One region of the Brevibacterium metallidurans genome, then DNA from elsewhere that is predicted to be linked to it. Evidence: predicted binding sites of a transcription regulator. Region 1 holds the regulator's gene; the other holds the start of a gene.
What was found. The regulator LexA, encoded in region 1, represses DNA repair genes until DNA is damaged. The targets are predictions, from matches to a motif close to TCGAACANNTGTTCGA.

Region 1 (14,837 bases):
AGATGAATGTGAGCACTGCTCTTGTTTTGTCGGTCCGGCGGCGCTACTCTCGAATCAGCACGACAGAGAGCAGTGCTCTCGGTTCTGATTCGCTCATCACCTGAAGGGACATCCGCCATGAAGTCAGCACTCGTCCTCGGTTTCGGACAGATCGGCTCACAGATCGCCGCCGACCTCGTCCGGGCCGGCACCGACGTCCGCATCATGACCCGCTCACAGCCCTCGGACACCGCGCTCGCGGCGATCGGCACATCGCCTGCGTTGGCGTCGACGGAAAACGCCCGCGAACATCGGCCGGTGAGCAGCACGGCATCAACGCCGACGACAGCACCTGCGTCTGAGTCGACCTCGGACTCGGGGTCCACGTCTGTGACCACGGGAGGGCGACTCTCCTGGTCGCAGGGTGACGCGTCGTCACGCGACACAGTCCTCCAGGCAGCCGTTGAGGTCGGTGCCGAGGCGATCTTCGCCTGCGTCCACACCGCCTACGACTCCCGAGTCTGGGCGAGGACTCTGCCGGGACTCGAGGTCGCCATCCTCGACGCGGCGGCCGAGCTCGACATCCCCGTCGTCTTCCCCGAATCGGTCTACGCCTTCGCCGGACTGACCACAGCGATCACCGCCGACGCCCCGTTCGCACCCGTCGAGGACAAGGGACGCATCAGGCAGCAGCTCCTCGAGGCACGCACCGCGCATCCGGCTCGGGTGGCCAGTGTCGTCGCCGGCGATCTCATCGGCGCGACGGCTTCTCCGACGAGTTCGGTGGTGCGTCTGTGCATCACCGAGAGGATCGCGGCCGGCCACCGTGCCTTCGTCCCGGCCCGCACCGATGTGCCGCACGGCATCACTGTCATCGACGACATGGCGACGACGATGATCCAAGCAGTGGCCGACTTCGACGGGAGTGGAAGGCCTCGCGATGCTGATGAACTCAGTGCCGCGGACCTCAGAGCAGGAGCGCGAGCTGGTTCGGCGCGAGCAGGCTCGGCGCGAACAGGCTCGGCGAGCACCGCTTCAGGAGAGCACCGCCTCATCATCGCCCCGAGCGCGAATCCGACGCTCGCCGAGCTCGCCGCCTATACCCACTCTGTCCTCGGCTCGCGGGTCCGCACGCCGATCGCGCTCCCCCACGCAGTCGTTCGCGCAGCAGGATGGTTCGATCGCTCGATGTACGAGCTCGCCGAACTCGCCCCGATCTGGCGCCGCCCGTGCCGCATCGATACAGGTGACGCCGAGGCCGACTGGCGCGCCGGCATCGACGCGATGGTGCCGTGAGCACCCGACCCGAACACCCGCACGAACCCAGGCCCCCACCTCGGCGGGCGTATCGACGGGACCAAGCGCGCCCGCACGGACCGGAGCCCCACCTCGGCGGGAGCACCGATGGAACCGGGCGCACACGCACGGACCGGACGACCACCTCGGCGAGGGAACCGGCGAACCTGCCGATCGTCCTCAGCTCTGACCGAGGAAGATCCCGTTGCCGGGTCCGAGCGGCAGATCGAGGAAGTACCAGAGGGCGAGCAGGGCCGCCCATGCGAGCCAGAACGGGATGACGAACGGGAACATCCGGGAGATCACGGTGCCCAGGCCCGCGGTCGGCTCGTAGCGGCGGACGAGGCCGAGGAGGACGATCATGTACGGGTTGAGCGGGGTGATGACCTGGGTCGCGGAGTCGCCGACGCGGAACGCGGCCTGGATGAACGCCGGTTCGTAGCCCAGCAGGGCGAACAGCGGGACGAACACCGCGGCCATGAGCGTCCACATCGACGAACCGGAGACGATGAAGAGGTTGAGCACGCTCGCGAGCAGCATGAAGCCGATGATCGCGGCGAACCCGGTCAGCCCGATCGCCTCGAGCCCGGAGGCGCCGGCGACGGCGATCCACGAGCCGATGCCGGTCCAGTTGAACAGGGCGATGAACTGGCCGAGGATGAACGCGAGGATGAGGAAGGACATCATGTCGATGATCGACTCGGCCATCATCCGCACGATGTCGTTCATCGACCGCACGGTGCCCACGACCAGGCCGTAGACGACGCCCATGAGCATGAAGTATGCGAAGACGATGAAGACGATCGAGGACAGCAGCGGCGACTTCGGCAGGAACCCGCCGTCCTCGTTCCGCCACGGCGAATCCGGAATGAGCACGGCGACGAGGATGACCGCGGTGAGCGCGAGTGCTGCCAGCAGCGCCCAGAGCAGGCCCTTCTTCTCGGCGGGTTCGAGCTTCGGGCTCATCTCCTTCTGCGCGGCCTCGACCTCCTCGGCGGTCACCGAGTTCTCGCTGTAGGCGACGGTCTTCGCCTGGTACTTCTTGTCCAGACCCTGCTTCGTCGCGTCGACGTAGTCACGCGGGACACCCTTGCGGACCATGTTCGGTTCGATGAGCTTGTCGATGATGAAGCCGGCGATGATCGCGAGCACGATCGAGGCGACGATGTTGAAGTAGTAGTTCGACACCGGGTTGACCGCTTGGTATTCGACACCGGGCAGGGTCTCCATCACCGAGGTGGTGATGCCGGCGAAGAGCGCATCGAGGCTGGTCGGCACGATCGACGTCGAATACCCAGCGCCGGTGGCGGCGAATCCGCCGATGAGTCCGGCCATCGGGTGCCGGCCGGCGGCCTTGAACACGAGGGCGGCGAGCGGCGGGATGATGATGAACGCCGAGTCGGCCATGATCGACCCGACGACACCGACGAAGCCGACCGCGTAGGGCAGCAGCCAGCGGGGACTCGACCCGAAGGCGACGCGCACGGCCGCGGCGAGCATGCCGGATTTCTCGGCGACACCGACGGCCAGGAGGATCGGCAGCACCGTGGCCAACGGCGGGAACCCGATGTAGTTGTCCCCCATCGTCGTCGTCAGCCATGCCATGCCCTCGCCGGTGAACAGGCCTTTGATCGTGACGATCTCGTCGCTGCCGGGAATGGAGACGGACACGTTCGCCAGCGCCATCGCCGTCGAGATGGCCCCGGTGATGAGGAAGAGTCCGAGGAAGAGCGTGAACGGTTCGGGCAGGCGGTTGCCGATCCGTTCGATCCCGTCGAGGAGGCGCTGGCCGATCCCGACCTTCGCTGGAGTCTGCGCTGACATGGCTCTGCTTTCTCTCGGGTGGTGTGACGGGTGTGTGCTCGGGTGGTGCGCGTCGGGTGCGTGCTCGGGTGCTGCGTGGTCGGGTTCGCGGTGCTACGCGAAGTAGTTCTCGACGTCGATCGCGCCGCCGGCGCGTTCGAACTCGGCGACCACCTCGGCTGCGAGGTCGTCGTCGACGAGGAAGTCCAGTGCCGTGCACGCGAGCCCGTAGGCGGCGTCGTGAGCGGCGGCCTCGGCGGCGGGGGTGTCCGCGGCCTCGGCGAATTCGCGGGTGTGCAGGGCCACCTCGGCGTCCGCGGTTTTGATGAGCGGGTGGATGCCGGGGATCCGGTAGGAGACGTTGCCGAAGTCCGTCGACGCGGCGATCGATTCGTCGAGGACACCGGCCGGCAGCGGGGTGCGGTCCTGCGCGGTCTCGTGGAGGGCCCACCGGGCGGTGAGCGCCGCATTGCCGCGCACCGGCAGGGACGGCGGATGCTCGTCCCAGGTCACCTCGACCCCGGTGCCCGTCATCAGCGCAGCCCCGTTCGCAGCGTCCTCGACCCTCTCGGAGAGCTCCTTGAGCGTCTCCGGGTACTTCGAGCGCACGTAGCACTGGACTCGCGCGGTCTCCGTGATGATCGAGGGCCGGGTGCCGCCGTCGGCGATGACGGCATGGAGGCGGGAGATCGGCGGCATCTGCTGGCGCATGAGTCCGAGCCCCTGGTAGAACAGCGTCGCCGCGTCGAGGGCGTTGCGTCCCATGAAGGGCTGCGCCGAGGCGTGCGCGGCGACCCCCGTGTACGTGACCTCGAGCAGGCGTCTGCCCAACCACACCTGGTCGGCACAGTCGTAGCCGTACCCGTGGACCATGATGGCGGCATCGATCCCCTCGAAGGCGCCGGCCCGGGCCATGACCTCTTTGCCCGAATGGCCTTCCTCGGCCGGGGTGCCGAGGAGGACGACGGTGCCGGCCACCGCATTGGGATCCTGTTCGTGCAGGACATGGAGGGCGAGGAAGGCTCCGACCGCGGCGGCCGCGATGAGGTTGTGCCCGCACGCATGACCGATGCCGGGCAGGGCGTCGTATTCGGCGAGGATCGCGATCGTCCGCCCCCGGCCGTTGCCGGTCGTCGCCCGCAACGTCGTCTCGGCGCCGAAGAGTCCCGTTTCGACGGGGATTCCGCGGGCCTCCAGCACCGAGGCGATCGCTGCGACGGATTCGTGCTCCTCGAAGGCCGTTTCGGCAAGCCGGTGGATCGTGTGGAGCAGGCCCGTGATCTCAGGCTCGGCAGCGGCGAGGTTGGCCTCGATGCGCGTCGTGCTCGACGCGGGGGCACCGGTGAACTCCGAGGTCCATTCCGCGGCCTTCCCCGCCCGATCGCGGGTCTCGGCGGCGATTTGATCGAGATAGCTCTCGTCGGGTCGAGCAACGTGACTGAGGTCTCTCCGGGCGCTCATGAGTCCCAAGCATAGGAGACATCCGACGACTGCACATCCCCCGTCGCGGACTCGGCCAGAAACTCAGACCCGGGTGAGTTGGATGGCGAGTGAGTCCGCGCGGTCGACGATGATCGGATCGGCCGCAAGCGCCCGCTGGAACCGGTCGATCTCCTCGGCGGGAACATCATCACGGACGCCGAGGCGGATGCCGAGTTCCGGCCCCTCGACGTGGACGCGGGCGCTGCCGGGGCTCACCGCGATGCGGGCCAGCCAGGGGAACCGTCCGGCCAGGGCCACGGCCGCCTCGGCGACGGTGGGATCGGCCCACGCGGGAGTCCACGGCTGCCCTTGGGCGAACGCGAAGAGCGCGGGCCGGCGCAGGAGGAACGACCGGTCGGTGCCGGGGTCGATGACGACGAGCTGGGACTCGGCTTCGACGGCCCCGAGCGCGAGGCGTTCGGCCTCGATCGGCACGGGCCGGGCCTGCGGATGCCACTGGGTCAGCGGCGGGATCGCGGAGAATCCCGGGGTGCATTCGCGGCCGTCCTCGGCGCGGAGGCGGACCATGGCCATATCGGAGGAGTTGTCGACCATGAGGCCGTTCTCGCCGACCCCGTGGTCGACGGCGAGCGGCACGATCGGCGCGTAGAGGCGAGCCCCGGCCAGGGCCACCACGACGCCTTCGTGGGCGCTCGGTTCCAGCGGCGCCGCAGCGACGGCTTCGAGGGCGGTCAGCAGCGCCGCGTCGGCCTCACCGGTGTCACCGGAGAACGGGTTGGGGGCGAGGTTGCGGCCCTCCCAGGGCTGGCCGGCGGAGTCGGTGGACATGGCGCTCAGCGTCCTGCGACGTCGAGTGCTTCTTCGAGTGTGAACTTCCCGGCGTAGAGCGCCTTGCCGACGATCGCCGAGTCGACGCCTGCGGGCACGAGGGCGCGCAGCGCACGCAGGTCATCGAGGCTCGAGACGCCGCCGGAGGCGGTGATCGGCTTGTCCGTGCGGGTCGTCAGGGACTCGAGCAGGTCGACGTTCGGGCCCTGCAGGGTGCCGTCCTTGCGGACGTCGGTGACGACGTAGCGCGCGCAGCCGGCGGCTTCGAGGGCGGCGAGGACTTCGTAGAGGTCTCCCCCGTCCTTGGTCCAGCCGCGGGCCGAGAGCGTCTGACCGCGCACGTCGAGGCCGATGGCGACCTGGTCGCCGAAGCGGGCGATCATCTCCGCCGTCCACTCCGGGTGCTCCAGGGCCGCGGTGCCGATGTTGACGCGTTCGGCACCCGTGTCCAGGGCGCGTTCGAGGCTTTCGGTGTCGCGGATGCCGCCGGAGAGTTCGACCTTGATGTCGACGGCCTTGACGACCTGGTTGAGCAGGTCCGAGTTCGATCCGCGGCCGAATGCGGCGTCGAGGTCGACGAGATGGATCCATTCGGCGCCGCGGGCCTCGAAGTCGTGGGCGGCGTCGATGGGCGAACCGTAGTCGGTTTCGGTGCCGGCTTCGCCCTGGACGAGGCGGACGGCCTTGCCGTCGGCGACGTCGACGGCGGGAAGGAGGACGAGCTTGTCGGTCGCGGGCGTTTCGGTCATGGTGGCCTTTCTTCGGTTACGGTCTGCCCGCAACGCAGTCGGTCGGGTGGTCGACGGGAGTGTGAGGGCCTGAGGGGTGAGTGCTCGGGGTCTGGCGGAGCCTACGGTCTCTCGGGGAACGAGGCGATCCAGTTGCGCAGCAGTGAGGCACCGGCCTGCGCGGACTTCTCCGGATGGAACTGCGCCGCCCACGTCGTGCCGTCCTCGACGGCGGCGACGAAGTCGGAACCGTGGTGGGCGGTCGTGACTAGGGTGCCGGCGGGATGTTCGGTCGCGGCGTAGGAGTGGACGAAGTAGAACTTCTCCTCCTCGATGCCTCTGAACATCGACGACCCTTCGGCGGCGGTGATGTCCGACCAGCCCATATGGGGCACGACAGGGGCATCGAGGGCGGTGACCTCACCGGGCCACAGCCCGATTCCGGTCGTCTCGACACCGTGCTCACGGCCTTCGGCGAAGAAGACCTGCAGTCCGACGCAGATGCCGAGCAGCGGACGGCCGGCGTCGTGGCGGGCACGGATGAGGTCGACGGCGTCGACGGCCTCGAGACCGGCCATGACGGCGGAGTACGCGCCGACGCCGGGGACGAGGAGTCCGTCGGCTGAGTCGATGACGGCATGATCGGCCGTCAGCGTCACCTCGGCGCCGGCAGCCTCCGCGGCACGCACGGCGGAACGGACGTTGCCGGCTCCGTAGTCGAGTACGGCGATCGTCGTCACTGCGACCGCCCTCCTGAGAGCACCCGGGAGATGCGCCACAGGGAGAACCCGAGGACGACACCGCCGAAGACCGCGACCGCCCAGGCCATGGCGTTGCCGCCGAGGCCGACGGTGACCCCGAAGGCGAGGACGAGACCGGCGAGGACGGCGACGATGATCCACAGCAGCGCGGTCCTGGCCAGGGCCGCCCGGCCCGGGGTCATCGTCGCCGCACTCGCCTGGAGCTTCGACATCGACGAGGTGGGGATGCTGCCCTCGACCCGGTCGGCGGTCGTGAGCTCGAGCAGCAGCTGTTCGACGACGTCGGGCAGGTTCCGCAGGGCGAGTCCCGCGGGCACATCGGATTCACGGGCGCCGTTGCGGTAATGGCCGGCGTCGATCTGCTCGTCGCTGCGCACGAGCAGGAGGACTTCGTGCTTGCCGGCGAGCTTCGAGATGGCCGCGGCCGCCTCGTTGCCGGCTTGCACTCCCGTGTCCTCGAGGACGATGCCGGTGAATTCACCGATCGGGACGATCGTGCCGGTGATGTTCGAGAGCACGCACGCGGCGGCGAGCTGGTCGGGGATCCCGAACGGGGTGACGACGACGGTGGTGCTCACAGGACTCCCTTGGTGCTCGGCACGGCGGTGGTGCGGCCGTCGGGTTCGACGGCTTCGCGCAGGGCGCGGGCGAAGGCTTTGAACTGCGCTTCGACGATGTGGTGCGGGTCGCGGCCGCGGATGAGGTCGAGGTGGACCGTCAGGCCGGCATGGAAGGCGATCGATTCCAGGGCGTGTGAGGTCATCGATCCGGTGAAGTGTCCGCCGATGAGGTGGTACTGCTGGCCTTCGGGTTCGCCTGCGTGGACGAAGTAGGGCCGACCGGAGATGTCGATGACGCACCGGGCCAGGGACTCGTCGAGGGGGACGAAGGCGGCACCGTACCGGCGGATGCCGGCTTTGTCGCCGAGCGCCTCGGCGATGGCCTGACCGATGACGATCGAGGTGTCCTCGACGGTGTGGTGGACGTCGATGTGGGTGTCGCCTGAGGAGGAGACGTCCAAGTCGATGAGGGAGTGCTTCGCGAGCGCCGTGAGCATGTGGTCGAAGAACGGCACGGTCGTCGAGATGTCGGACTTCCCGGTGCCGTCGAGATCGAGCGCGACGGACACGCTCGATTCGGATGTCGACCGCTCAAGCTGGGCCTGCCTCATAGTGTGCCTTTCTTCGTGTGCAGCGCGGGTGGTGCGCTCTCCATTGTCCCAGGGTCGCGGACCCGGCGTTGACCGGGGCGACCTCTGACGACTCAGTTCGCCGAGCGCCGTCTCAATTGAATGAGCGCCGTCTCAGTTCGACGTGAGCAGAATGCTGGGATCGGTGTCGACGATATCGCTGATCGCTGTGAGGAACGCAGTCGTCTCAGCCTCGGTGCCGGCGTTGACACGGGCATGATGGGCGATGCCGATGTCGCGGATGAGGATGCCTCGGTCGAGCAGCTTCTGCCACAGTTCGGCCGGGTTCGCGATGTTGCCGAAGAGGACGAAGTTCGAATCGCTCGGGTGCACGGTGAAGCCGAGTTCGGCCAGGTGTGCGGCGATGGCGTTGCGGGAGTCGATGAGCCGGTCGACGTTGCCGAGCAGGAGATCCGCGTGGTCGAGTGCGGTGCACGCGAGGACCTGCGTGACGTCGGAGAGATGGTAGGGCAGGCGCACGAGGCGGAGGGTGTCGATGAGTTCAGGGGCGGCGATGGCATAGCCGAGGCGCAGACCCGCGCACGCGAACGCCTTGCTCATCGTCCGGGAGACAACGAGGCGGGGGCGGCCCTCGAGGAGGGTCATCGCCGAGGGCAGTGCGGGGCGGGAGAATTCGGCGTACGCCTCGTCGACGATGACGATGCCCGAGCAGTTGTCGTAGGCGGCTTCGATGACGTCGAGGCCGAGCGAAGTGCCGGTGGGGTTGTTCGGAGTGCAGAGGAAGACGATGTCCGGGTCGACGCGGGCGACTTCGGCAGCGACCGCCTCGGCGGTGAGACCGAAATCGTCGTCACGGTCGGCATGGACCCATTCGGCACCGGTGCCGGTGGTGATGAGCGGATGCATCGAATAGCTGGGCGTGAAGCCGAGCGCGGTGCGCCCGGGACCGCCGAAGGCTTGGACGATGTGGGAGAGGACCTCGTTCGAGCCGTTGGCCGCCCAGATCATCTCCGGGGGCAGGTCGACAGGGGTGCCGGCGCGTTCGTTGACGCCGTCGAGGTAGCCGACGAGGTGCTCGCGCAGGGCGGTGAACTCCCGGTCCGGGTAGCGGTTGAGTCCGGACAGATGCGTGTCGACGGCTGCCCGCATCGCCGCGACGACGACATCCGGGATCGGATAGGCGTTCTCGTTGACGTTGAGCTGCACCGGAACGTCGAGGTGAGGAGCGCCGTAGGGCTCCCGTCCGACGAGATCGGCACGCACTGGCAGAGACTCGATGTTTCCCACACACCGATTTTAGCGCTGGGGAACGTCGAGGCTCTGGCCGGGGTGGACGACGGGCGAGGACAGGTGGTTGAGCTCGACGATGTCGGCGACGACATCGCGGGTGTCCCGGTCGAGTCCGAGGTTCGAGGCCACGGTCCAAAGCGACTCTCCCTCACCGACGACGACGGCGTCCGCGGCGACGCCGACGACCTCGTCCCCGGCGACCGCCTCGGCGGTGAACGTCTGAGCGGAGAAGAAGAGCGTGCCTCCGATGATGGCCAGCGCGCACAGTGCGGTGCGGAGCAGGCGGACGGCGCGTCGGCCACGGGTGGTCAGATGCATGGGGGAAGTCTTCGCAGACATTGCATTTACCTCTTTCTTCGTACGATTCCACCCGCAATGGGTAGAACGTCTGTTCTATTCAACATGCCATTCGAACATATGTCCAGTCCATCTCGAACATTTATGAGACAATGAACGAGAACCAGCGTTGTTGATCGGTCTCGAACAACCATCCCAGGCGGCACTGACACGAGATCTCTCGAGGCGGTTCGACCGGTGGGAAACGGCGGGATTAGAACGAAGGGGAGAGAGCAATGGTGCAGAGCAAACGAGGCAGAGGACGGCCGCGCAACGAGGATGTTGCCAGCGAGATCGCCGCGGCCCGCAGCGATGAGGACGAGGTCGAGATCCCCGACGGTCCGACCGGGGCCGGGGACTTCCGGCTCTCCCCCAGGCAGCGGCTCGTGCTCGAGACGATCGAGCGCGCCGTGGTGACCAACGGCTATCCGCCGAGCATGCGTGAGATCGGTGAGGCAGCCGGGCTCGCGTCGCTCTCAAGCGTGGCGCATCAGCTCTCCCAGCTCGAACGGCTCGGCTACGTCCGCCGCGACCCGAAGCGTCCGCGGGCGATCGAGGTCGTCAACCCGTTCGAAGAGGAGGAGGCCGAGCGCGCGAAGTACGAGGAGCTGGCGAACAACACCGTCCAGGTCCCCGTCGTCGGGCGCATCGCCGCCGGCGGGCCGATCCTCGCCGAGCAAGAGATCGACGACGTCTTCTCCCTGCCCACGCAGGTCGTCGGCTCAGGTGAGATGTTCCTGCTCAAGGTCGTCGGGGACTCGATGATCGAAGCCGCGATCTGCCACGACGACTGGGTCGTCGTTCGCAAGCAGCACACCGCCGACAACGGTCAGATCGTCGCCGCCCTCCTCGACGGCGAGGCGACGGTGAAGACGCTCAAGCGCAAGGCCGGGCGGCAGTGGCTGCTGCCGCAGAACAAGGACTACGACCCGATCGACGGCACCTATGCCCAGATCATGGGTCTCGTCGTCGCCGTCATCCGCCGCCTCTGAGGTCCAGCGGCGTTTGAGGGCATTGCCGTTTGAGCGCAGGTCCTCGCCGAGGTGGTCGACTGTACACACGAATGCCCCCGACCGATGGTGGTCGGGGGCATTCGGCATTTCCGAGGCGTGTGCGCCGGCTTGTGACGAGCGCGGCATGCGACTAGCGGGGCTTGCGACGAGCGCGGTTTGCCCTCTGCGGAGGCCGCCCAGCCCATCCACCACCTTCAACTCCACACACCACCTGTGCACGGGTGGTTTATCGCGCTGCGCCGACGTTGTGCGGAGCCGGACGGAGGAAATGACGCTGCGCGTGCGAAATGGGGCTGCGGGTGCGAAGTAGGGCTCGACGTAGGACGCGCCGTCATCCCTTCGCGGGGTCGTCCTCCTTCGTCGCGGCCAGGCGCCCCAGGGCCGTGCGCACGAGCGCCGAATCCGTCGTCGGCCACATCCGCGGCATCGAGTTGACGAGGTACCCGGCGTACCGGGCCGAACGCAGACGCGAGTCGAGGACCGCGACGACGCCTCTGTCCCCGGTCGAACGAATGAGGCGCCCGGCGCCCTGGGCGAGCCGGAGCGCGGCATGGGTCGCGCTCACCGCCATGAAGCCGTTGACCCCACGCCGGTCGGCGTCCCGGGCACGAGCCTGCATGAGCGGGTCGTCGGGCCGGGGGAAGGGTATCCGGTCGATGATGACGAGTCGGTTCGTCCGCCCGGGCACGTCGACGCCCTGCCACAGCGACATCGTCCCGAACAAGCACGCCCCGTCGTCGGCGGCGAACCGGGAGACCAGCGACGGCAGACCGTCATCGCCCTGCAGCAGGATCGGCAGGTCGACGATGCCGCGCAGGTGCTCGGCCGCGGCATTCGCCGCCGCCCGCGAGGAGAAGAGTCCCAGCGCACCGCCCTTGGAGGCGGTGACGAGCGCTTCGAGTTCGGCCAGCGCCTCCTCGCTCAGTCCGCTGCGCCCGGGTTTCGGCAGGTGCGCGGCGACGTAGACGATGCCCTGCTTGCCGTAGTCGAACGGCGAGCCGACGTCGAGGCCGTCCCACCTCGGCGCATCTGGACCGACGAGCCCGAGCGAGGCGGCCACGGCATCGAAGTTCCCGCCCAAGGACAGGGTCGCCGAGGTGGCGACGACCGTCGACTCCTCGAAGATGCCGTGGCGCATGGTGCCGGCCACGCTGAGCGGGGCGACGACGAGGTTGACCGTCTCCCTCTCCCGGAACGACGACCGGCTGAGCCAGATGACGTCGTTCTTGCCGGGGTCGCAGAAGCGTTCGGCGAGGTCGAAGATCTCCTGGCACCGGGCCTTCGCCATCTGTCGTCCGGCGTCGGCGTCCTCGCTGCGGCCGCCGATGTCGTTGATGATCTGGCGGGCGGAGTCGCGGATCTGCGTGAGCGCCAGCCCCAGGGGTTCGCTCAGCGAGAGCATGAGCCCTTCGGTGGTGCCTGAGACAGCGCGGTCGAAGGCCGCCGAAGCGGTGTCGAGCAGTGCGACGACCCCGTCCTCGACGGTCGTGTGCTTGCGCACCGCGGAGGTCGCGGCCGAGAGCATGCCCGTGTTGATCTGGCCCGACAGGGCGCTCGTCACCCGGTCCTTGAGTTCGTGCGCCTCGTCGATGATGATGACGTCGTGTTCGGGCAGCACGGAGTTCTCCCCGAACGCGTCGATCGCGAGCAGGGCATGGTTGGTCACGACGATGTCCGCCTCGGCGGCGGCGTTGCGGGCCTGCTCGGCGAAGCATTCGGTGAACAGCGGACAGTTCGAGCCCAGACAGTCGAAGGCGTTGACCGAGACCTGCGCCCACGCCTTGTCGCTGACCCCGGGGATCAGGTCGTCGCGGTCACCGGTCTCCGTCGTCTTCTCCCACGTGCGGATCCGCTGGATCTCCTCGCCGAGTCCCGACCGGTCCGCAGGTTTGCGCCCGGCCGCGGCATCCGCGCCGAGGTCGAAGAGCATCCCCTCGTCCTCGTCCGGATAGCCGCCGGCGAGCTTGTGCTTGCACACATAGTTCCGGCGTCCCTTGAGCAGCGCGGCCCTCGGCAGCGGATCGAGAGACCGTTTGACGGATTTGAACAGACGCGGGAGGTCCCGGTGGATGATCTGCGTCTGCAGGGCGAGCGTCGCCGTGGACACGATGACCTTCCCGCCCGTGCGGCTCGCATACTCCGCGGCGGGCACGAGGTAGGCCAGCGACTTGCCGGTGCCGGTGCCCGCCTGGACGAGGAGGTGGATGCCGTTGTCGAGCGACGAGGCGACCGCCTGCGCCATCTCGGTCTGCCCCTCACGGGTCGACCCGCCGATGGCGCCGACGGCCGCAGAGAGCAGGTCGCCGACCGTGCTCACTCGCCGATGACCATGTCGGGCCGGCGGAACTCCTCGAGTTCGGCGGCGAGCTCAGCCGGCACCTTCGCGTGCATGCCGGTGCCGCCGACGCCGTGCTCCTCATGGTCGACTGTGCCGAGGGCATAGATCTTCGACACCAGGTCGCCCCGCTCATAGGGGATGAGCACGGAGACCTCGATGTTCGGCGAGGGCAGCTTCTCCTCGATCGTCTCGACGAGCTCGGCGATGCCCTCCCCCGTCGCCGCGGAGACGAAGCGGGCGCCCGGGTACTCCGCGCGCAGGGCCGTGACGACGTTCTCATCGGCGAGGTCGACCTTGTTGAAGACGAGGAGTTCGGGGATGTCACCGGTGTCGACGTCGCCGAGCACCTGCCGCACCGCATGGATCTGCCCCTGCGGATCCGGGTGTGAGGCGTCGACGACGTGGAGGAGCAGATCGGAGTCCGCTGCCTCCTCAAGGGTCGACCGGAACGCTTCGACGAGCTGGTGGGGCAGGTTCCGGACGAAGCCGACGGTGTCGGTGTAGGTGAACGTGATCCCGTCAGCGGTCCGCGACTGGCGCACCGTGGGGTCGAGGGTCGCGAACAGCGCGTTCTGGACCATCACCTCGGCGTCGGTGAGCCGGTTGAGCAGGGACGACTTGCCCGCGTTCGTGTACCCGACGATCGCGACCGAGGGGATGTGGTTGCGGGAGCGGTTCTTCCGCTTCGTGTCACGGGCGGGAGCCATGCCGGCGATCTGGCGGCGCAGCTTCGCCATCCGGGTGCGGATGCGGCGACGGTCGAGTTCGATCTTCGTCTCACCGGGACCGCGGGAGCCGATGCCTGCACCGCCGGCGACACGGCCGCCGGCCTGGCGGGACAGCGACTCGCCCCAACCGCGCAGACGCGGCAGGAGGTATTCGAGCTGGGCGAGTTCGACCTGCGCCTTGCCTTCGCGGGACTTCGCGTGCTGGGCGAAGATGTCGAGGATGAGCGCGACCCGGTCGACGACCTTGACCTTGATGACGTCCTCGAGCCCGCGCCGCTGGCTGGGGGCGAGTTCGGAGTCGATGATCACGGTGTCGGCGCCGACGGCTTCGACGATCTCTTTGAGTTCGGCGGCCTTGCCGCGGCCCAGGTAGGTGCCGGGGTCCGGCTTGTCCCGGCGCTGGACGATCGCGTCGAGGACTTCGGAGCCGGCGGTCTCGGCGAGGGCGGCGAGTTCGCGGATGGAGTTCTCCGCCTCGTCGAGGGTGGTGTTCCACAGTCCGGCGAGGACGACTCGCTCGAGCCGGATCTGACGGTATTCGACCTCGGTGACGTCTTCGAGTTCGGTCGAGAGGCCGGCGACACGGCGCAGGGCGGCGCGCTCGGCGAGGTCGAACTGCGATTCTTCGTCGGCGGAGGCCTGCTTGGGGCTCAGCGCCTGGGCACCTCGGGCGAGGACACGGTCGAGCATGGCGTCTCGACGCTCTTTGTCAGTGGAGGTCATTCATTCCTTTGTTCGTGTGCAGACTCTTCGTGTGCGGGCGCCGGCCGTTGGACGACGCCTGAGAAGTACAACGCTGCGGTGCGTCCATATATTCTCCCACAGCCGCCTAGACTGGAGACGTGTCCGAGCACTATTTCACTGAGAGCCCATCGAGCGAGGCGAAGCGGCGTGAGCTCACGCTCGACCTGGCCGGTCGCACCGTGACGGTGGAGACGATGAGCGGGACCTTCTCCCCCACCCGCCTCGACCCCGGCACCGCGGTCCTGCTCAGGCATCTGCCCGATCCCGCCCCCGGCGACCTCCTCGACCTCGGGTGCGGGTGGGGTCCCATCGCGCTCGAGTCGGCATTCCAGGCCGCCGACGCCGAGGTGGACGTCCGCATCTGGGCCCTCGACGTCAACTCCCGGTCCTTGGAGTCGAC
Region 2 (14,837 bases), on a different contig from region 1:
AGTCGCCGCTCGCCCACGCCGCCGAGGTGCGCACACCGGCCCTCGTCATGCACTCGGAGCTCGACTTCCGGTGTCCGCTCGGGCAGGCGCAGCAGTACTACGCTGCGCTCCAGCGCGCCGGGGTGCCCACGGAGATGCTCATCTTCCCCGGTGAGAACCATGAGCTGTCCCGGTCGGGGCAGCCGCGGCACCGACGTCAGCGCTTCGACGCGATCATCGACTGGTGGGACGTCCACCTCGGTGCGCGTCCGGAGGCCGACGAGCCCGCAGACCGTCCGCTCGCTGCCGCGGTGGTTCGCTGACCCGATGCTCAACACCATTGCCCGCGCGGCATTCACCCGACTCTTCCGTCCCCTGGCGAGGCTGCTTCTGCGCCTAGGGCTGACACCCGATGCCGTGACGTACATCGGGACCATCGGGGTGTGCGCGGGAGCGCTGGTGTTCTACCCGCTCGGGCACCTGTTCTGGGGCACCGTCGTCATCACGGTCTTCGTCTTCTGCGACATGCTCGACGGGATCATGGCGCGGGAGACCGGTCGCAACAGCCTGTGGGGTGCGTTCCTCGACTCGACGCTCGACCGGATCGCTGACTCTGCGGTGTTCATCGGGCTCGCACTGTGGTTCTTCCTCGGCGCCGACGATCCGCTCACCGCGCTGCTCGCACTCGGGTGCTTGGTGACCGGCTCGATCGTGTCCTATGTGCGGGCGCGGGCTGAGGGGTTGGGCGTCCACGCCTCGGGCGGCATCGCCGAACGCGCCGACCGGTTGTTGGTCACACTCGTCGTCACCGGCTTGGTCGGAATGGGAGTTCCCGATATCGTTCTGACGGTCGCCTTGGGTGTTCTCATGATCGCCTGCTGCATCACCATCCTGCAGAGAATCTCATCTGTCCGCCGCCAACTCCTGGAGAACCATGAAACCTCGTAAAGCTTCGCGGGTCGTACTGCTCAATGAGCGCGACGAGGTTCTGCTCATCCGGGCCCAGGACCTGCTCACGCCCTCCCACCAGTGGTGGATGACGTGCGGCGGCGGTTCGGAGATGGGGGAGTCCCCGGCGCAGACCGCGGCCAGAGAACTCGCCGAGGAGACCGGCATCGAATGCGAGCCCGGTGACCTCATCGGTCCGCTCGCGATCCGCGACGAGGTCTTCCGGTTCACAGAGAAGGAGATGCGGCAGCTCGAGACGTACTTCGCCTACCGGACGAGCGAGGACGTCGAACTCGAAGACGCCGTGTGGACGGACATCGAGAAGCGCAGCCTGCTCGAATTCCGCTGGTGGAGCCGCGAGGAGCTGCTCGAGACGACGGAGACGATCTACCCGAAGAACCTGCTCAGCCTCATGGAACTCGCCTCTCGGGGCGCGGTGCCCGACGTGCCGCTCGTCATCGACTGAGGAGCTCGACGGACTGCACCCGGACGGCGGACGCTCGGGGTGCCGCTGGGGGCGGGAAGCGGCCGGCGGCGGCACGGTGGAGGACTGCCGCCTCGGCGGGGAACTCCCGGACCCGGAACCGCGGATGCACGGGCGACCGACGGCCGCCTCGGCGCGGAGCACTGCGGGACCCGGAACCGCGGATGCACGGGCGACCGACGGCCGCCTCGGCGGGATCGGAATCATTCCGGGTCCCGCGGTTCGGCGCGCTTGCAGGGTGCGCGGGGCAGAGCGTATAGAATCGTAGGGCTGTATCTAGAGGAAGGAACACCAGTGTCAGGTCATTCCAAATGGGCAACGACTAAGCACAAGAAAGCTGCCATCGATGCCAAGCGCGGCAAGCTGTTCGCCAAGCTGATCAAGAACATCGAGGTTGCCGCACGCAACGGTGGACCTGATCCCGATGGCAACCCGACCCTCTTCGACGCGATCCAGAAGGCGAAGAAGAACTCCGTGCCCGCCGACAACATCAACCGTGCGGTCAAGCGCGGCGGCGGACTCGACGGCGAGGCCGTCAACTACGAGACGATCATGTACGAAGGCTACGCGGCCGGCGGCGTGGCGCTGCTCATCGAGTGCCTCACCGACAACCGCAACCGTGCGGCCTCCGAGGTGCGTGTGGCCGTGACCCGCAACGGCGGGTCGATGGCCGACCCCGGTTCGGTGTCGTACAACTTCAACCGCAAGGGCGTCATCGTCGTCCCCGCCGAAGGCACCGATGAGGACGCCATCGTCGAAGCGACGCTCGAGGCCGGCGCCGAAGAGGTCAACGACGAAGGGGAGACCTTCGAGGTCATCTCCGAGGCGACCGATCTCGTGGCCGTGCGCACCGCGCTCGTCGACGCGGGCATCGACTACGACTCCGCCGAGGCGTCGTTCGTGCCCGGACTCAAGGTCAGCCTCGACGCGGCGACCGCCACCAAGGTGTTCAAGCTCATCGACGCTCTCGAAGACAGCGATGAGGTGCAGAACGTCTACTCGAACGCCGACGTCAGCGACGAGGTTCTCGCAGAACTCGACGCCTGATGCGCATCCTCGGCGTGGACCCCGGCCTCACCCGGTGCGGGCTCGGCGTCATCGCGACCCTGCCAGCCCGCAAGGTCGCCATGGTGGCGGTCGACGTCGTCCGCACCCCGTCCGCGGATTCCGTGGATCTGAGGCTGGGGAGCCTCGCCGAGGCGTTCGACACCTGGCTCGACGAGCACCGTCCCGATGTGGTGGCCATCGAACGGGTGTTCGCCCGCAACGACGTCTCGACGATCATGGGCACCGCCCAGGTGTCGGGACTGACCATGGGACTCGCCGCGCGTCGCGGGATCCCCGTGGCCATGCACACCCCGTCCGAGGTCAAGGCCGCGATCACCGGATCCGGCCGCGCCGACAAGAAGCAGGTGACGAACATGGTCACCCGCATCCTCGGACTCGACGCCCCACCCAAACCCGCCGACGCCGCCGACGCGCTGGCGATCGCGATCTGCCACTCATGGCGCGGAGCGCTGAGCGCCCAGTCGACGCCGGGGGCGAACAAGGACCTCACCGAACGCAAAGGCAGCGGCCGGCAGGGGAGCGGGCTGACCAAGGCCCAGGAGCAGTGGGCGAGGGCCCTGCGCGACGCGAAGTGAACGCGGGAGCGCGGGCTGCTCGTGATAACGGACTGCTGAGTTTCTCTGCTCACCGCTGTGTTCGTCTGACCTGACCCGGGACGCACCGCCAGGGTCGGCGCTGTTCCCTGGATCTGTGCTCTGATCGTCATGCGCTCGCAGTGCGGGCGCGCTTACGCGCGCTGTCACAAGCACGTCCACCGTCGCGGGAGCGTGCAGCAGCGTTGGTGAACCCGCCGTCGGCACCATCGAAGCCACGAGCTTCGGCGCATTGTCCCTGGTCGAACGTGCACACTGCCGAAAATTGGAATGACGTCGAACAGCGTCGAAAAAACCTTGAATAAATCGAACGAAACTATAGACGTGAGATGGTGATGGGCGTAGGATGTGACTAACCGCACAACGAAGGCGTTGACGGATAGAACATCGAGACCATGACATTGACACCGGATCGCACACCGAATCCCCGGGGCGAAGGCTCCCCGGGCAATGGGTCGGGTGCGGGCGGAAAGGGACAGCAGGGTCTCCGTCGTCGAGGCAAGTCGCGCGGGCCGGGGCGGGGGAGTCGGAACCCTTCGCAGGGAGACGGCCAGCCTCAGTCGCTGTTCGAACAGCTCGAGGCTGCAGGGATGGATCTCAGCGGGCATCAGCTCGCCGAGCGTCTCGGCGACATCGCGCCGGTGACTCCGCGGGATTTCGGCACACTCGACGAACCAGATCCGAGGACGGACCGGGAATCGACTGCTGATTCACGATCGAACACGGATTCACTTTCGACCTGCGATTCGCAGCCGGCGTCCGATTCGAAGTCCAAGCCCGCTACAGGGTCGCTGTCCGGCTCGCGGTCTGAGACCAGTTCGAAGTCGACGTCGAAGCGTCGCCGGCCGAAGGGCGGCGGAGGCGACAATGCTGGCGACTTCGCTGTGGGCGCAGCCGGGGGCAATGTGTGCGCCACCGGAAGTGGCGGCGGCACAGCCGACGCCGAGCGCCCGTGCGTGAGCGATATCGCCAGTCCCTTCCAGACGGCAGCAGACGAGCACCGAGACACCTCGATTCCCGACTCCCCACATCCCATGCTCAGCAACGAGCAGTGGGCCGACCTCAAGGCGAAGGTTCCCGAAGTGACCGAGAGTCTCGGCTCACTCACCGAACTGGCCGCCCAGCTCCAGGACTTCCGTCGACCGATGGGGCCCGATGAGGCGGTCACGGTGATGCAGGGGCTCGAAGCGCTCAGTCGCATCGTCGATCTGCTCTCAGCGGTGACGCTCTCGGTATTCGAACGCACCGGCACCCCTAAGGACTACGGGGCGAAGACGACCAAGGCGCTCGTGCAGGACAAGCTCAAGCTCAGCGGAACCGAGGCTCACCGTCGGACCGAGCTCGCGAAGAATCTCGGCAACAGGGTCGACATCACGGGCCAGTCCCGACCGCCGAAGTATCCACTTGTGGCCGAAGGACTCCAGTCAGGCAGACTCTCGTCGAGTCAGGCGACGGCCATCACCGAATGCCTGAAGGATCTGCCGTTCTGGCTCGGCGCTGACATGCGGACCAAGGTCGAACAGAAGCTCGTGACGCGAGCCCCCACCGTGCGCGTCTCCGACATCAGGCGTATCTTCGCGGACATGCTCGACCGTCTCGACCCGGACGGGGAGGAACCCAAGGACTCTCACGATCGGTCGCACTATCGGGTCAACGTCCGGCAGCGCCGTGACGGCGACTGGGACCTCTCCGGTCTCCTCGACCCGATCTCCGGAGGAATCCTCCAGGGTTGGCTGACCTCGCGGATCAAGGCTGACGATCCCGCATCAGGTGAGGGCGACTCGGCAGCCGGCAATCACGCGGCCCCGCCCGACGGGACGGCTATGACCGGCAGCCCCGACTCCGCAGCTCCTGACAGCTCGGGTGCGGTACAGCGTGCAGGCCAGGGCGAGGTGCCACCTGACGATCAGGGTGCAGCCCCGGATTCCGGCCAGCTCACGGAGCCGACTGGCGGCCGAGCCGCGGACGAGCAGGAGATCATCGACCTCTTCGGCAGTGTGCTCTCGGGAGATATCTCCGACGCCCGCATCCCGGCTGATCCTTTCCCCACTGACCCCAGCCACACCGACGCGGCGCCGACCACCGACGCCTTCACCGGTGCGACGGCTCAGCAGAATCGGGGATGGGGAGTCCGCGAGGACGGCTCGTTCGTCGATACCACCGACGCCCAAGGCTCGGTGAAGAACCTCATGTACGAGCGCTTCGCCACGCTTCTCTCCCGGATCGAAATGGGTCGAGTCGGCAGGGGAGCACCGTTCGCGTTGGTCGTCACGGCGACCGCGGAGAACCTCGCGGAGAAGAAAGGGCGCGCAGAGACCGGAGACGAAGCGGACTTCCCCGTCGACCTCGCCGTCGATGAGGGTCTCAACGGCTCGGTGTTCTTCCACCTCATGAGCGACAGAGCCAAGTCTCTGAGCCTGGCCACCGAACAGCGGTACGCGACTCCGAAGCAGCTCGCCGTTCTCGCCGCTCGCGATCAGGGATGCACCTTCCCCGGATGCGAGACGCCGCCCGGCTGGTGCGATGCTCACCACATCGTCCCGTGGTCCAACGGTGGGAAGACCGACATCAACAACCTCACCCTGGCCTGCGGTCTGCACCACCATCTCATCGACAAGTCGGACTGGTATGCCTACATGCTCTTCGACGGTCGACCGGCATGGATCCCTCCCGCGTCGATTGACGTCGAACGTCGGCCTGTCCTCCATGCCCGATTCATCGCCCGCGAAGCAGCCGAATCGCTCTTCGACGAAGTCGCGGGGACAAGTGCGGCCGGGGTGCGCCAGCGGGGGACAAGTGAGGCCGGGGTGAGCACGTGGGGGACAAGTGAGGCCGAGGCGGGGCAGCGGGGGACAAGTGCGGCCCAGGTCGGCCCGAAGGGAACAAGTGCGCCTACGGCAGGACCGGATGAGGCAAGCGGGCCCGGAACCGGTCACCAGGGGACAAGTGCGACGGTCGACGGTCGAATCGACGCAGGTGGTCCAGTCCGTGATCCGGATCCGTCACGGGCGGACAACGAGCGGGGTGGGCATGCGGACCCGTGGGGAATCGGCGGTCAGCGCGGAGTCGGCGGTCCGCGTGAAGACAGAGACCCGCCCGGATACAGCGACTCGCGTGGAGACGATGATCCGGGGGAGCGAGCGTGAGTGCGCCACGCTGGAATGGCAGTGAGCGGGCCACTGCGTCGCGGCCCCGAGCAGCTGTTGCGCTGCGCAGGTCGTTGCGCGCGCCAATGCGCAGTGACGCGAGTGTCGCTTCGGATGAGTCGACGAGTGCTGACGATGCGTCGGCCACGGGAAACGTCGGACGGGGCTGTCGCCCTGGGCATCCCGGTCGGGGCGGTCGGCTCGGACATGTCGGCCGCGAGCGTCGGCCGGGGCAGGTCGGACGCGAGCGTCGGCCCGGGCATGTCGGCCAGGACCAGCAGTGCGTTCCTGTTAGTCTGGATTCGTACAAGTGTTCCCACCCGAAAGGCTGTCCGTGATCAGTTTCCTCAGCGGTACGGTTCATCGCATCGCAGCTGACCACCTCGTCGTCCTCACCTACGGAGTCGGACGAAAAGTGCACGTGACACCGGACACGCTCGCCGGGACCCGCCACGGTGCCGACATCGATCTCGTCACCACTCTCGTCGTCCGCGAGGACTCGATGACGCTCTTCGGATTCGGCACCGAGGACGAGAACCACACCTTCGAAGTCCTCCTCACGATCTCCGGGATCGGCCCGCGCCTCGCCATGGCCATCCTCTCCGTCATGGGACCCGACGAACTCGCCGCGGCGATCGCCGGTCAGGACGCCACCGCGCTCACCCGGGTGCCCGGCATCGGGAAGAAAGGCGCCTCGCGCATCATCCTCGAACTCGAGAACAAGCTTCCGAAGTTCGCCGCCGCCGCACCCGGCCCCGCCCTGTCCTTCGGCGGGTCCAACCAGCAGGTCGTCGACGCTCTCGTCGGCCTCGGCTGGAAGGAACCCCAAGCCGCCGAGGTGGTCCAAGAGGTCGTCAGCGACCTCGGTGCCGACGCCGGCACCTCGGCGCTGCTCAAAGCCTCCCTCAAGGTCCTGGGTGCGCGGAAATGACCGGTCCGACACCGTCCTCACGCGGTACTGAGGCATTCGGTCGAGAGCCAGAGTCATTCGGCCGGGATTCCGGGGCATTCGGTCGAGAGCCAGAGGCATTCGACCGGCGGGCCGAGTCCTATGAGATGGACTTCGGCGACCAGCGGCTCACCGGTGCCGAACATGACCGCCTCGTCTCGGGGACAGCCGAAGCCGCCGAACGCGATGCGGAAGCCGCGCTGCGCCCCAAAGGACTCCACGACTTCATCGGCCAACCGCAGGTCCGCGAGCAGCTCTCCCTCGTCCTCGACGCAGCCAAGGCCCGCAGCAGGACCCCCGACCATGTCCTGCTCTCCGGCCCTCCCGGACTGGGCAAGACGACCCTGGCGATGATCATCGCGCACGAGATGCAGGCGAGCCTGCGCGTCACCTCGGGCCCGGCGGTCCAGCACGCAGGCGACCTCGCCGCGATCCTCTCCTCCCTCGAAGAGGGCGAAGTCCTCTTCATCGACGAGATCCACCGCATGGCCCGTGCCGCCGAGGAGATGCTCTACGTCGCGATGGAGGACTTCCGCGTCGACGTCATCGTCGGCAAAGGTCCCGGAGCCACCGCCATCCCGCTCGACCTCCCTCCCTTCACCCTCGTCGGCGCCACCACCCGCTCGGGCCTGCTGCCCGCCCCGCTGCGCGACCGCTTCGGCTTCACCGGCCACCTCGACTTCTACTCCAGCGCCGACCTGCTCACCGTGCTCACCCGCTCGGCGCGCATGCTCGGCATCGACGCCGAGAACCGCGGCCTGCAGGAGATCTCCACCCGCTCCCGCGGCACACCCCGCATCGCCAATCGCCTGCTGCGCCGAGTCCGCGACTGGGCGCAGGTCCGCGGCACCGGCATCATCGACGAAGCCGCAGCGCTGAGCGCGCTGACCGTCTACGAAGTCGACGCCCTCGGCCTCGACCGCCTCGACCGCTCGGTCCTCGACGTCCTGTGCCGCCGCTTCGGGGGAGGACCCGTCGGACTCGGCACCCTCTCCGTCTCCGTCGGAGAGGAAGCCGACACCGTCGAAACGGTCTCCGAACCCTACCTCGTGCGCGAAGGACTCATCAGCCGCACACCCCGCGGCCGGGTCGCCACCTCGGCGGCGTGGAAGCACCTGGGACTGCACGTCCCAGCAAACTATGAGTTCTGATCCGGTCCGATGAGTTCGCCTTGAGTGCGGAGTTCGAACTAAGCTAGTGCACTGGTCCGTCCTTATGAAAGGCAGAATTCCTTGGAAATGCTCCTTCCGCTCGCACTTGCGGCGCTGCTCATCTTCTTCCTGTTCAACTCCCGCCGCAAGCAGAAGGCGCGCATGGAGCAGATCAAGTCCGGTCTGGTCCCCGGTGCCAAGGTCATGACGACGTTCGGCGTCTTCGGCACCGTGCTCTCCATCGATGAGGCCGACAACCAGGTCACCATCGAATCCGGTCCCGGCACCATCCTGCGCGTCCACCGCCAGGCCATCGGTCAGATCGAGAACCCCGAGACCCCTGCCGATGTGGCACCCGCCGCCGACGACGCCGAGACCCCGGCCATCACCGACGCCGAACTCGACGCCATGAACGAACGCAAGCGCGCCGAGAACGGCGACCTCGACGAGACCGCCGAGGCGAAGGCCGACGAGACCGCGCCCGCCGACGACATCGAGGCGATCGCGAAGGCCGACGCCGACGCCAACACCGCTGAGGCGAAGGCCGCCGAGGCGAAGAAGGACGACGCTGCGACCGTCGACGGCGCAGACGCTGCGAAGAACGACTCGGCGACAGAGGACGAGTCGTCGAAGCCCGGCACGGATGCGCCGGACTCCGACGACAAGAAGAACTGACGCCCCGCAACCCGATCGAAAGCTGAAGCGTGTCCGACATCGAAGAAAAGCCGCGACCAGGTCTGCGGTTCCTGTGGTTGACGATCATCACCCTCGTCCTCGCCGGCGTCCTCGCCGGGGGAGTGATCTGGTCCGATGCGACGACCACACCGAAGCTCGCCCTCGACCTCGAAGGCGGCACCTCGATCATCCTGGAACCCCAGGTGTCCGAGGACACGACCATCAGCAAGGAACAGCTCGATCAGGCGGTGGCGATCATCCGCCAGCGCGTCGACTCGACCGGTGTCTCCGAAGCCGAGATCACGACGCAGGGTGACCGCAACATCGTCGTCAACCTGCCCGGCAACCCGGACGAGGAGACCCGCAACCTCGTCCGCTCGTCCGCTCAGCTCGTGTTCCGCCGCGTCGCCCTCGTCGGCGACCCCCGTTCCCAGGAGCAGATCAACCAGCAGCAGTCCAACCAGGACAGCGGCGGCGGTGACCAGGGTCTGACCGACGAGGAGAAGAAGCGCCTCGAAGACCTCACCGGCGGAAACCAGGAGTCCCCGGCAGGCGGCGGTGCCGTCGTCAACCCCGGTGCCGCGGGCACTGCCGACAATGCCGGCGCTGCCGACAACGCGGATCCGAACGCCGGGGGCAACGTCCCCGGACCGGCAGGCACCGGTGAAGCGACCAGCGCACCCTCGACCCCGGCCGAAGGCGGCCAGGACCAGAAGGTCACCGACTCGACTCCGTGTCCGCTGTTCGATCCTGAGAAGGACGCCGCGGAATGGCAGACCGAGGACATCGTCAAGCAGTACACCGAACTCGACTGCACCGACCCGAAGAACCGCACCGGCGGTGTGCAGCAGCCGGCTGACAAGCCCGTCGTCTCCTGCGCCCAGGACGGCTCGGCCAAGTACGTGCTCGGACCGGTCGAACTCTCCGGCGACCACCTCGACGACGCGAGCTTCGGCTACGCCGCCGGCGCCAACGGCGTCCAGACCAACCAGCCGGCCGTCAACCTCGAGTTCGACGACACCGGTCGCGAGATCTTCAAGCAGATCACCTCGGCGATCACCGGACTCCAGCAGCCGTACAACCAGTTCGCGATCTCGCTCGACGGTCTCGTCCTCTCCGCCCCGACCTCGAACGCCGTCATCACCGACGGCCGTGCCGAGATCTCCGGCAACTTCACCATGGATGAGGCTCAGACCCTGGCCAACCAGCTGAAGAACGGCTCACTGCCGATCAGCTTCCAGGTCCAGAGCGAAGAGCAGATCTCCCCGACGCTCGGCGCCAACTACCTCAACATCGGCCTGCTCACCGGCCTCGTCGGCCTCCTCCTCGTCGTCGTGTACTCGCTCCTGCAGTACCGCGTGCTCGGCCTCATCACGGTCTCGAGCCTCGTCGTCGCCGGTGTCCTCACCTATCTGCTGCTGCTCATCGCCTCGTGGAGATACGGCTACCGGCTCTCCCTGGCCGGTGTCGCCGGCATCATCATCGGCATCGGCATGGCCGCCGACTCCTTCATCGTCTACTTCGAACGCGTGCGAGACGAGCTGCGCAGCGGCCGCAACCTCCTCTCCGCCGTCGAAGTCGGCTGGGACCGCGCCAAGCGCACGATCTGGGCGTCGAAGTCGGTCAACATGCTCGCCGCGGTGATCCTCTACATCCTCGCCGTCGGCTCGGTGCGCGGATTCGCGTTCACCCTGGGGCTGACGGTGATCGTCGACATCATCGTCGTCTTCCTCTTCACCCACCCGATGCTCGAAGTGCTCGCGAGAACGAAGTTCTTCGGCCAGGGCCACCCGATGTCGGGCATGGACCCGCGCCTGCTCGGCGTCAAACCCGCCGCCTACCGCGGTGCCCTCAACATCGACCTCGACGACTCCGCGAAGTCGCCCGAGGCGAAACGCCGTGAGAAGGCCCGCGCCCGCAAGGCGGGTATGGACAGTGCTGACACGGAGACGATCGCCAGCCGCCGCGCCAAGGCCGCCAAGAACGCGCGCGCCGAGGCGGGAGGCACGACGACGAAGGTCCGGACGGCCGACTCGACGACCGACACGGACGCGACCACCGAGGACTCGGCGACCGACAGCCTCATCACCGAGACCGAGGTCACCGAGACCGACGACAGCGTGACTGTCACCGAATCGACCGAGACCGTGGTCGACGATGACTCGACGGACGCGCCCGAGGACACGACAACCTCGGCGAAGGACGCGACCACCTCGGCGAAGGACGCGAAGACCTCCCGCCGCCGTCGCGGTGGCAGAGGCGGCAACTCCAGCGCGACGGCCCCGAGCGGCGGCACCATCGCCGAACGGAAGGCGGCCGCCAAGCGCGCCGCACAAGGCAACGACGACGAGAAGGGAGCCGAGAAGTGAAACGGTTCTTCGCATGGGGCAACCGCCTCCACAACGGCGAGTCGTCGATCCCGTTCGTCGGCAAGGCGAAGCTGTGGCTCGGCATCGCCGGCGTCCTCGTCCTCCTCTCCCTCCTCGTCCCGCTCGTCGCCGGCTTCAACTTCGGCATCGCCTTCCGCGGCGGCTCCCAGTTCCAGGTCGACAACGTCACCGACACCTCGGCGGCCAAAGGCGAGAGCATCGTCAACGACGTCGTCCCGAACTCCGAACCGCGACTGACCCCCACGGGTGAGACCGGTGTGAAGATCGAGACGAACCAGCTCAGCGACGCCCAGATGCAGGAGGTCCGCGACGCGCTGGCCACCGGCTATTCGGTCAACGCCGAGGACGTCACCTCGACGTTCGTCGGACCCCAATGGGGTGCGGACGTGACCTCGAAGATGATCCGCGCCCTCGTCATCTTCGTCGCCATCGCCATGATCGTCATGGCCCTGTACTTCCGCACGTGGAAGATGTCGCTCGCGGCGATCATCGGCCTCTTCGTCGTCATGATCATCACGATGGGCATCTACTCGGCCACCGGCTTCGAGGTCACCCCCGAAGCGATCATCGGCTTCCTCACCGTCTTGAGCTTCTCGCTCTACGACACGGTCGTCGTCTTCGACAAGATCAGAGAGAACACCGCGCGCTACCAGGACAACCGGCGCCTGAAGTTCTCCGAACTCGTCAACCTCGGCGTCAACCAGACGACGGTCCGCTCGATCAACACCTCCGTCGTCTCGGTCCTGCCGATCGCCTCGATCCTCTTCATCGGCGTGTTCCTCCTCGGCGCCGGCACCCTCGTCGACATCTCCCTGTCGCTGTTCATCGGCACGATCGTCGCCGCCGCCTCGACCCTCTTCGTCGCCAGCCCGCTCTACGCGCTGCTGCGGTCGAACGAGCCCGCGGTGAAGGAACAGGAACAAGCCGTGCGAGAATTGCGTTTACGGAACGGATCAGAGGACGTTCCGCCCGTGATCCACGCGGAGATCTGAGTCCGCTTCCTCGCCGAGGTGGGAGTCTGATCCTCGGGTGAGCGCGGGTCCGAGCAGAGAGGGGATGTGATGGCGTCATCAGCTGAATCGCGCCGTCCGCGCGGCATCTCCCGGCTGGCCTGGTGGGCTGCCAGGGCGCAGAACAACGCCGACTACCCGCGGGTGCTTGGTCCGATGATCCGCGCCCTGCAATCGAGCCACCCCAAGGCCGACATCGACCTCGTCGTCCGTGCCTACACGGTCGCTGAGGAGGCCCACCGCGGTCAGACCCGCAAGTCCGGGGACCCCTACATCACCCACCCCGTGGCGGTCGCGACGATCCTCGCCGAGATCGGCATGCTGCCGGTCACCCTCGCCGCCGCTCTCCTCCACGACACCGTCGAGGACACCGACTACTCGCTCGAGGAGCTCACCGAGTCCTTCGGCCCCGAAGTCGCCGCGATGGTCGACGGGGTGACGAAGCTCGACAAGCTCACCTACGGTCAGGCAGCCCAGTCGGAGACCGTGCGGAAGATGATCGTCGCGATGGCCAAGGACATCCGCGTCCTCGTCATCAAACTCGCCGACCGCCTCCACAACGCCCGCACCTGGAAGTTCGTCCCGGCCGCCTCGAGCACGAAGAAGGCCCGCGAGACGCTGGAGATCTACGCTCCGCTCGCCCACCGTTTGGGCATGAACACGATCAAATGGGAGCTCGAGGACCTCTCCTTCCAGGTCCTCCACCCCAAGGTCTACGACGAGGTCGTCCGCCTCGTCGCCGATCGCGCTCCCGAACGCGAGAAGTACCTCTCCACGGTCTCGACCGAACTCCAGGCCGAACTCGTCGACTCCGGGATCGAAGCCGCCATCACCGGCCGACCCAAGCACTACTACTCGATCTACCAGAAGATGGTCGTCCGCGGCCACGAGTTCGCCGACATCTACGACCTCGTCGGCGTCCGCGTGCTCGTCGAGACCGTCCGCGAATGCTACGCCACCCTCGGCATCGTCCACGCCCGCTGGAACCCGGTCCCCGGCCGGTTCAAGGACTACATCGCGATGCCGAAGTACAACATGTACCAGAGCCTACACACCACGGTCATCGGCCCCGGCGGCAAACCCGTGGAGATCCAGATCCGCACCCACGAGATGGACAGGCGCGCCGAGTTCGGCGTCGCCGCGCACTGGAAGTACAAGGACCGCGGCAACCCGTCGAAGGCGATCACCTCGAACACCGCCCGCTCCGTCAAGGTCTCCGACGACGGCGGCGTCGACGACGCAGCCTGGCTGCGCCAACTCCTCGACTGGCAGCGCGAGGTCTCCGATCCCGACGAGTTCCTCGACAGCCTCCGCTACGAGGTCAACTCGAAGGAGGTCTACGTCTTCACCCCCAAGGGCGACGTCATGAGCCTGCCCTCGGGTGCGACACCGGTCGACTTCGCCTACGCCGTCCACACCGAGGTGGGGCACAAGACGATGGGCGCGCGCGTCAACGGCCGGCTCGTCGCCCTCGACACCGAACTGAAGAACGGCGACTCCGTCGAGGTCTTCACCTCGAAGGACGAGAACGCCGGACCCAGCCGCGACTGGCTCGGCTTCGTCAAGAGCCCCCGCGCCCGGTCGAAGATCCGCCAGTGGTTCTCCAAGGAGCGCCGCGAAGAGGCGATCGAGAACGGGCGCGAGCAGCTCGCCCGCGCGATGCGTCGGCATTCCCTGTCCGCGAACGCCCTGATGAGCCAGGAAGCCCTGCAGGTCGTCTCGACCGAGCTGCGCCTGCCCGACGTCACCGCCCTCTACGCGGCGATCGGCAACGGGGTGACCTCGGCCGCCCATGTCGTCGACCTGCTCGCGAAGGAGGTCGGCGACGACGACGAGGTCACCGTCCTCCCGCCTGCCCCGCGCAACCGCACCGGGCAGTCCTCTGGGCACCATTCATCGGCCGGGGGCGTCGTCGTCAAGGGCGTCGACGACGTGCTCGTCAAACTCGCCCGCTGCTGCACCCCGGTGCCCGGCGACGAGATCGTCGGCTTCGTCACCCGCGGCTCCGGGGTCTCCGTCCACCGCGTCGACTGTCCCAACGTCGTCTCCCTCGAACGCGAACCCGAACGCATGGTCGAGGTCTCATGGGGGGAGAAGACGAGCGGGGTCTACCTCGTCCAGATCCAGGTCGAAGCCCTCGACCGCTCCGGACTGCTCTCCGACATCACGAAGGTCCTCACGGACACGCACGTCAACATCCTCTCCGCCTCTGTGGCCACCTCGAAGGCCCGCGTCGCACAGTCGAAGTTCGTCTTCGAGATGTCCGATGCCAGCCACCTCGACACCGTGCTCTCCGCAGTGCGCAAGGTCGAAGGCGTCTTCGACGTCTACCGCATCTCCGGCGGCTGAGACTCGCGCACCGCAGGGACCGCGGGTCGGGTGTGGGCGAACCGTTCGACGACCTCACGCATCTGCGCGGCGAACGGCCTGCGCGCGACACTGTC

Region 2: ruvA (Holliday junction branch migration protein RuvA) is a predicted target of LexA. The motif match lies at 6,521-6,536, and genes of this name have one in related genera.

Annotation. Positions count from the first base shown of each region.
Region 1 is NZ_BAAAAF010000013.1:58,801-73,637, reverse strand. Features, by position in the region: gene AACX88_RS14245 (Rossmann-fold NAD(P)-binding domain-containing protein) at 118-1,275, shown strand; gene AACX88_RS14240 (AbgT family transporter) at 1,456-3,099, opposite strand; gene AACX88_RS14235 (amidohydrolase) at 3,193-4,539, opposite strand; gene AACX88_RS14230 (SseB family protein) at 4,603-5,349, opposite strand; gene priA (bifunctional 1-(5-phosphoribosyl)-5-((5-phosphoribosylamino)methylideneamino)imidazole-4-carboxamide isomerase/phosphoribosylanthranilate isomerase PriA) at 5,355-6,098, opposite strand; gene hisH (imidazole glycerol phosphate synthase subunit HisH) at 6,200-6,817, opposite strand; gene AACX88_RS14215 (hypothetical protein) at 6,814-7,416, opposite strand; gene hisB (imidazoleglycerol-phosphate dehydratase HisB) at 7,413-8,009, opposite strand; gene AACX88_RS14205 (histidinol-phosphate transaminase) at 8,142-9,275, opposite strand; gene AACX88_RS14200 (LysM peptidoglycan-binding domain-containing protein) at 9,285-9,596, opposite strand; gene lexA (transcriptional repressor LexA) at 9,851-10,606, shown strand; gene AACX88_RS14190 (ATP-dependent DNA helicase) at 10,959-12,944, opposite strand; gene hflX (GTPase HflX) at 12,941-14,416, opposite strand; gene AACX88_RS14180 (class I SAM-dependent methyltransferase) at 14,536-14,837, shown strand, end outside.
Region 2 is NZ_BAAAAF010000006.1:77,381-92,217, reverse strand. Features, by position in the region: gene AACX88_RS09520 (alpha/beta hydrolase family protein) at 1-302, shown strand, start outside; gene pgsA (phosphatidylinositol phosphate synthase) at 307-927, shown strand; gene AACX88_RS09510 (NUDIX hydrolase) at 914-1,393, shown strand; gene AACX88_RS09505 (YebC/PmpR family DNA-binding transcriptional regulator) at 1,706-2,458, shown strand; gene ruvC (crossover junction endodeoxyribonuclease RuvC) at 2,458-3,054, shown strand; gene AACX88_RS09495 (HNH endonuclease signature motif containing protein) at 4,107-6,218, shown strand; gene ruvA (Holliday junction branch migration protein RuvA) at 6,553-7,149, shown strand; gene ruvB (Holliday junction branch migration DNA helicase RuvB) at 7,275-8,318, shown strand; gene yajC (preprotein translocase subunit YajC) at 8,406-8,993, shown strand; gene secD (protein translocase subunit SecD) at 9,023-11,362, shown strand; gene secF (protein translocase subunit SecF) at 11,359-12,375, shown strand; gene AACX88_RS09465 (RelA/SpoT family protein) at 12,445-14,742, shown strand; gene AACX88_RS09460 (hypothetical protein) at 14,721-14,837, opposite strand, start outside.